DNA from 2 places in the Streptomyces sp. NBC_00239 genome. Region 2 is predicted to be linked to the other one. Evidence: riboswitches for the same ligand, from Rfam matches in the RefSeq annotation. Region 2 holds a riboswitch; the other holds the start of a gene.
The links. Region 2 has a riboswitch for S-adenosylmethionine ahead of OG764_RS25550 (aminotransferase class V-fold PLP-dependent enzyme). Riboswitches for the same ligand answer to the same signal wherever they lie in the genome.

Region 1 (3,866 bases), 1.3 Mb from region 2:
CGGCGCGGAAGGCGTCCAGGCTCGGGCGGATCGTGGCCGACAGGCCGGTGTCGGACGCGACCGCGTCCAGGGTCTTGAGACCGTCACCGGTGTTGAGCACGACCGTGGTCAGGGACGGGTCCAGGACGCCGTTCTCGATGAGCTTCTTCGTCACGCCGACGGTCACGCCGCCCGCGGTCTCGGCGAAGATGCCCTCGGTCTGCGCGAGCAGCTTGATGGCGTCGACGACCTGGTCGTCGTCGACGTCCTCGACGAAGCCGCCGGTGCGGCGCGCGATGTCCAGGACGTACGGGCCGTCGGCCGGGTTGCCGATCGCCAGGGACTTGGCGATGGTGTTCGGCTTCTGCGGGCGCACCACGTCGTGGCCGGCCTTGAAGGCGGTGGAGACCGGCGAGCAGCCCTCGGCCTGCGCGCCGAAGATCTTGTACGGCTTGTCCTCGACCAGGCCCAGCTTGATGAGCTCCTGGAGACCCTTGTCGATCTTCGTGAGCTGCGAGCCGGAGGCGATCGGGATGACGATCTGGTCCGGGATCCGCCAGCCGAGCTGCTCGCAGATCTCGTACGCCAGGGTCTTGGAGCCCTCGCCGTAGTACGGGCGCAGGTTGACGTTGACGAAGCCCCAGCCCTCGCCCAGCGGGTCGCCGATGAGCTCGGAGCAGAAGCGGTTGACGTCGTCGTAGTTGCCGTCGATGCCGACCAGGTCGCCGCCGTACACGGCGGCCATGACGACCTTGCCCTGCTCCAGGTCGTGCGGGATGAACACGCAGGAGCGGAAACCGGCGCGGGCGGCGGCGGCGCCGACGGCGCCGGCCAGGTTGCCGGTGGAGGAGCAGGAGAGCGTGGTGTAGCCGAAGGCGCGGGCGGCCTCGACGGCGATGGCGACGACACGGTCCTTGAAGGAGTGCGTCGGGTTGCCGGAGTCGTCCTTGACGTAGAGCTTGCCGGTGACGCCCAGCGCCTTGGCGAGGTTCTCGGCGTCGACGAGCTTGGTGAAGCCCGGGTTCAGGTTCGGCTTGTCGGCCACGTCGGCGGGGACGGGCAGCAGCGGGGCGTAGCGCCAGATGTTCTGGGGGCCGGCCTCGATGCGCTGCCGGAGCGCCTCCGGGTCGCCGAGCGGCAGGTCGTACGCCACTTCGAGGGGGCCGAAACACTCGGCACAGGCGAAGATGGGACCGAGGTCGAACCGCGTACCGCACTCACGGCACGAGAGGGCGGTGGCGGGACCGAGGTCGACGGAATCGACCTGGGCAGAGGTGACAGTCTGTACAGCCATGATGGCGAGGCCCTTTCTCCTCATCTTCCCCATGACGAACATCGCCATGAGACGGAATTGGCACCTTCCCGAGTCGGTGGAGGCCTCGCTGCTGTTGCGTGATCGCGAGTTACCGACTGGAGGGTTGCCGGGGCTTCAACGGGCCGTGTCCCTCTGCCCCTCTGGATGAGCGGTATGGCACCGGTGGCGCGCTCACACGCAACCGGGCGTTTGTCCGCGGGCCGACCCCGACATGCGATGGTCGTCCGCGTTGTTCAAGACTGTAACCGAAGGTGCGGGCCGCCGAGACGGCTGTCCGAACCGCGAGATGGATCATATTTCGGTCAGAAACAGGGGAGTACCGACCGTGCTGGAAGAGGTGGAGCGCTGGCTCGCCGGACGTTCCTGGTCGGCGGCCGACCGTCCGCTCGACCGGCTGATCGCCGCCAAACGGGCGGCCGGGACGACCGTCAGCGTCGTGCTGCCGGCGCTCGACGAGGAGGCGACGGTCGGCGAGATCGTCGAGGTCATCCGCCGCGAACTGGTCGAGGCGGTGCCGCTCGTCGACGAGCTGGTGGTCGTCGACTCGGGGTCCTCGGACCGGACCGCGGAGGTGGCCGCGAAGGCGGGCGCCCGGGTGGTGCACCGGGACGAGATCCTGCCCCGGATCCCGGCCCTGCCGGGCAAGGGCGAGGTGCTGTGGCGCTCGCTCCTCGTCACCACGGGCGACATCGTGTGCTTCGTCGACGCCGACCTGCGCGACTTCTCGGCCGACTTCGTCTCCGGGATAGTCGGCCCGCTGCTGACCGACCCGGACGTCCACTTCGTCAAGGCGATGTACGACCGTCCGCTGGGCGGCGCCCCGGGCGGGGGCCCCGGCCCGGGCGGCGCCGAGCAGGGCGGGCGGGTCACCGAGCTGGTGGCCAGGCCGCTGCTCAACCTGCACTGGCCGCAGCTGGCCGGTTTCGTGCAGCCGCTCGGCGGCGAGTACGCGGTCCGCCGCTCGCTGCTGGAGCGGCTGCCGTTCCCCGTCGGCTACGGGGTGGAGCTGGGGCTGCTGGTGGACGCCCTGCACACGGTGGGGCTGGACGCGCTCGCGCAGGTCGACGTGGGGGTGCGGTTGCACCGCCACCAGGACGGCCGGGCGCTGGGCCGGATGGCCGCCGCGATCTACCGGACCGCGCAGGTGCGGCTGTCGCGCGGGCACCTGGTGCGTCCCGAGCTCGTCCAGTTCGAGCGGGGCCCGGACGGCTTCGTGCCGCGCACGTACCCGGTGGACACCGAGGAGCGGCCGCCGATGGTGGAGATCAAGGAGTACCCGCAGCGGCGCGTGGCCTGACCCGTACGCCCGGCCGTGCCCCCGCGCGCCGGAAACGTTTGAGCGGGAGCGACCCGGGCTAGGTTGGCCGCATGCCTTCTCACGTGCTCGTCGCAGCGAACCGTGGCCCGCTCTCGTACGCCCTCGACGCCGACGGGAGCCTCGCGGCCCGGCGCGGCGGGGGCGGTCTGGTCTCCGGACTCTCGGCGGCGCTCGCACAGCAACCGGACGCCCTGTGGGTGTGCGCGGCTCTGGGCGACGCCGACCGGGAGGCGGTCCGGCAGGGCGTCGCCGAGCCGGGCGTCCGGATGCTGGACATCCCCGCCGACGTCTACGCGGACGCCTACAACGGCATCGCCAACTCGGTGCTGTGGTTCCTCCACCACCACCTGTACGACATTCCGCGCGAGCCGGTCTTCGACGCGGGTTTCCGACGGCAGTGGCAGGCGTACGAGACGTACAACCGGGCGTTCGCCGAGGCTCTGGCCGCGGAGGCGGCGCCCGGCGCGGCGGTGCTGGTGCAGGACTACCAGCTGGCCCTGGTGCCGGGCCTGCTGCGCGAGCTGCGCCCGGACCTGGTGATCGGCCACTTCACGCACACCCCGTGGGCCGACCCCGCGTACTTCGCGATGCTGCCGCAGGACGTACGCGAGCGACTGCTGTGGGGGATGCTCGGCGCGGACCGGCTGGGCTTCCACACGCAGGTCTGGGCGGACGCCTTCCGGGGGTGCGCCGAAGCCGGCCCCGGCGGGCTCGGCGGCACCGAGGTCGCGGTGTACCCGCTGGGCGTGGACGGGGAGGAGCTGCGGCGCCTCGCGTACCGGCCGGAGGTCGAGGACAAGCTGGCCGGGCTGCGGGCGGAGGTCGGCGGGCTGCGCACGATCGTGCGGGTGGACCGCACCGAGCTGTCGAAGAACATCGTCCGCGGGCTGCTCGCGTACCGGGAGCTGCTGGCGACCCGCCCCGAGTGGCGCGGCCGGGTGGTCCACCTGGCGTCGGCGTACCCGTCCCGGCAGGACCTGGCCTCGTACCGCGCCTACACGGCGGACGTGGCCCGGCTGGCCGGGGAGATCAACGAGGAGTTCGGCACGGCGGACTGGCAGCCGGTGCTGGTGTCGGTGCAGGACGACTTCGCCCGCTCGCTGGCCGCGTACCGGCTGGCCGACGTGGCGCTGGTGAATCCGGTGCGCGACGGCATGAACCTGGTGGCCAAGGAGATCCCGGTGGTCTCGGAGGCCGGGTGCGCGCTGGTGCTGTCCCGGGAGGCGGGGGCGTACGCGGAGCTGGCGCAGGACG
Region 2 (3,866 bases):
GGTGCGCGCCCAGGCCACCGGCGTCGCGGACGCCCGGATGGCCCCGATCGTGGCGGGCGTGCTGGCGGAGCGCGGCTCCTCGGCCCTGGTGTTCCGCGGGGACGACGGCCTCGACGAACTGACCACGACGGCCACGTCCCGGGTCTGGTGGGTCCGCGACGGCAAGGTGCAGGAACAGCCCTTCGACCCGCGCGACGTCGGCATCGGCCTGGTCGACGTCTCCGCGCTGCGCGGCGCGGACGCCTCGTACAACGCGGACGTGGCGCGCAGGCTGCTGGCCGGCGAGACCGGCCCGGTCCGGGACGCGGTCCTGCTGAACTCGGCGGCGGCGCTGGTGGCGCTGGACGCGGATGCCTCCGGCGGGGACGCGGCGGACTCGCTGGGCGGGGGATCGCTCGGCGGGGGGTCGCTGGAGGAGCGGATCCGCGGCGGGATCGCGCGGGCGGCCGAGGCCATCGACTCCGGCGCGGCGCGCGCGGCGCTGGAGCGGTGGGTGGCTTGCAGCAATCGGTGATCTGGTTCCCGGTTCCCGGTTCCGGGGGGCGGGGGGTGCGGTGATCCGGTTCCCGGTTCCGGGGGCGCGGCGATCCGGTGACGCGGTTATCCGGTGGTGCGGTGACGCGGTGGGTGGGCGGGCGGCTGCGGTCGTCTGCCCGGCCTCGCCGGGCTGTGTGATCTCCGGGTGCAACTGCCTTCGGTCTGACTAGAGTTGACCCCTCGTTGGCCTCATCTTCGCGGGGGAAGACATGGGCGATCAGCACGCGCCTCAGGGTGGGCCCGGGGGCGGTCCGGGCGGGGGTCTGGGCGGGGGTCCGGGGCCTGGTCCGGGCGGGGGGCGTCCGTTGGGGCCGGGAGGATCCGGCGGCGGTTCGGGTGGCGGTTCCGGTGGCGGTCCGGCCGGCGGCCCGGCTCCGGGGGCCGGTGGTGGCCTGCGCAAGCTCGCCGCCTGGTACCGCAGGCAGGACACCTCGGTGAAGGCGGCGCTCATCGCCCTCGTCGGCAGTCTCCTCGCCTCGCTGATCGGCCTGGTGGGAACCCTCGTCGTCGTGATGAACGCGCCGGACGGCGATTCGTCCGCCATGACCGAGTCTCCCCGGCCGTTTCCCTCCCAGTCCTCGCCGCCCGCGGGCGGGACGGCCGGAGGGCCGGATTCGTCGTCCGAGGAGTCCGACCCGCCCTCCCCGTCCCCGTCCCCGTCCAGGGCCTCCCTGTCTCCGACCCCGCCGTCGCCCGCCCCGACCCCCGACGCCCCGCCGGACCCGCCGGATCCGACCCTGCCCGACCCGCCGCCCGTGGAGCCCCCCGTCCCCGCTCCGCGGCCCGCGCGTGAGCAGTGGAGCGGCAGTCTGACCCTGGACGGCAGCGCCGGGGTCCGCGGCTGGTTCCTGGACGGCGTGCCGCCGTCCCGGGCGCCGGTCGGCGACCTCGCCATCCGTGGGGCGTACGAGATGTACAGCAACTACGGGCTCGCCGCGTGGACCGGCGGCGGCGCTGCCACCCGGCAGCAGTGCGCCGCCCTGCTGAACAGCCAGCCGGGCGGGCGCGGGCTGTCCGTACGGGTGGGGGACCGGGCCTGCTTCGGTACGGAGGGCGGCCGCGTCGGCTACGCGCGGGTGGTGGACGCGCCGGACTCCCAGACGCTCACTCTCGGCGTGCGGGTCTGGGAGCGCGGCTGACCCCGCCCCCGGGGTGCCGGGGTGGTCTGGCCCACCCCCCCGGTGCCGGGGTGGACTGACCCGCCCCCCGGGTGGCCTGATGTCGACGGGCGGAATTCGGCCACCGGTGGTGCCCTATAAGTCCGGCATGCGGACAGCCGCTTGCGGGCCGCGGATCATGTGGCAGGATGCTGACCAGGTCACGAGTGACAGCGTTTAGGCCCCGGCTTGCTGTCCGGCAACCCTCCTTCCGTGGCGGGGTGCCCCGGGTGATGACCAGGTCGTAGGCAGCGAGGTCTACGGCAAGCGCGGATCCCTCGACACCAGGGATCCTGGTCTCTCGAGGAGCGTTTCCGTGAGCAAGCGAATGCGATAGGCGCCTGGCGCCCTTTCTTCACCCCTCCGCACAGACCGGGTCGGGCGGCTGATTCGTCCGGTCCATCCCGTCCCGTCCGTGGATTCCGTCGTTTCCCGTCAGCGCAGAGCTGTCTTGGTTCGGTGGCGGATCCCCGTCTGTGTGTCGAGGCAACTCCCGTACCTGCGTGCCGCGTTCGGCGTACCCGCCGCGGTGTCCTCGCGTACGGGCCGCACGAAGCCATTCAGACCTGCCTGCCGGGAGATACCGCCATGTCCTCGTACCCGAACTCCGCCTCCGCCGATGCCACCCGTGCCACCGCCGCCGTTCACGCCGACACCTCCGAAGCCGCCGGTGAGTCCGTTTGTGCCGGGCAGCCGTTGCCCGTGCTGGGGCGCGACGTCACGGTGCCGCTCGTCACCGGCGGCGAAGTCACGTACGCGGCCCTCGACTACGCCGCCAGCGCGCCGGCCCTCCAGCGGGTCTGGGACGACGTGGCCGCGTACGCCCCGTACTACGGCAGCGTGCACCGCGGCGCCGGGTACCTCTCGCAGCTGTCGACGGACCTGTTCGAGCAGAGCCGGGTCACGGTCGCCGAGTTCCTCGACTGCCGCGCCGACGACCAGGTGATCTTCACCCGGTCCACCACCGACAGCCTGAACCTGCTGGCCCAGGCGCTCCCCGCCGACTGCCAGGTCTTCGTGTTCGAGACCGAGCACCACGCCTCGCTGCTGCCGTGGCGCGACGCCCGGGTCACCTACCTCAACGCCCCCCGGACGCCCGGGCAGGCCGTCGCCACCCTGGAGCGGGCGCTCGCCGACCGCGACCCCTACGGCCCGGCCCTGGTCTGCGTCACCGGCGCGTCCAACGTCACGGGCGAGCTGTGGCCGGTACGGGAACTCGCCGCGGCGGCGCACGCGCACGGCGCCCGGATCGTGCTCGACGCCGCCCAACTGGCCCCGCACCACCCTGTGTCCGTACAGGAGCTGGACGTGGACTGGGTGGCCTTCTCCGGCCACAAGCTGTACGCGCCCTTCGGCTCCGGAGTCCTGGCCGGACGCTCCGACTGGCTGCAGGCGGCGGAGCCGTACCTGGCCGGCGGCGGCGCCTCCCGCAAGGTCGCCCGGCGCGAGGACGGCGGCGTGGACGTCGAGTGGCACACCACCGCCGCCCGCCACGAGGCCGGCTCGCCGAACGTCATCGGCGTCTACTCCATCGCCGCCGCCTGCCGGGCGCTCACCGAAGCCGGCTTCGACGGCCTGGTCGCCCGCGAGCAGGAGCTCGTGCGCAGGGTGCGCTCCGGGCTGGCGGAAGTCCCCGAGGTGAAGGTCCTCTCGCTGTTCGGCGACGACGCCCCGCGGGTCGGCGTCATCTCCTTCGTGGTCGAAGGCTGGAACAGCTCCCACTTCGCGGCCGCGCTGTCCGCGGAGTACGGGATCGGAGTACGCGACGGCCTGTTCTGCGCGCACCCGCTGGTACGGACCCTCCTCGGCAGCGAGCCGCAGGAGCCGGGCGAGTGCGGTGCGCCGGAAGCCGCGCCGGGCGAGCGGTCCCTGAACGCCATCCGCGTCAGCTTCGGCGCGGGCACGCCGGACGAGCACGTCGAGCGGTTCGTGGGCGCGGTGCGCGAACTCGTCGCCGACGGCGCCCGGTGGCAGTACCGCACGGAGGACGGAAGGTGCGTGCCGGCGGTGTGAGGGGTGGGGATGGGGGCGGGGGCGGGGGTTGTCGGCGGGCGGGGTTGTGAGGGTTCCGGTGGCTGCCCGCCAGTCCAGTGTCCGTCCGGGTCGGGTCGTGGCGTCAAGGGCGCTCCCTTCGGTCGCGTCGCTGCGCGATGGCCCTTCGGGCCACCCTTG

Region 1: another riboswitch for S-adenosylmethionine. It lies ahead of thrC (threonine synthase); the one in region 2 lies ahead of OG764_RS25550 (aminotransferase class V-fold PLP-dependent enzyme).

Annotation. Positions count from the first base shown of each region.
Region 1 is NZ_CP108095.1:4,551,235-4,555,100, reverse strand. Features, by position in the region: gene thrC (threonine synthase) at 1-1,273, opposite strand, end outside; SAM riboswitch class I at 1,291-1,445, opposite strand; gene OG764_RS20175 (glucosyl-3-phosphoglycerate synthase) at 1,620-2,591, shown strand; gene OG764_RS20170 (alpha,alpha-trehalose-phosphate synthase (UDP-forming)) at 2,663-3,866, shown strand, end outside.
Region 2 is NZ_CP108095.1:5,813,412-5,817,277, forward strand. Features, by position in the region: gene trpD (anthranilate phosphoribosyltransferase) at 1-514, shown strand, start outside; gene OG764_RS25545 (hypothetical protein) at 843-1,676, shown strand; SAM riboswitch class IV at 1,854-1,970, shown strand; gene OG764_RS25550 (aminotransferase class V-fold PLP-dependent enzyme) at 2,283-3,707, shown strand.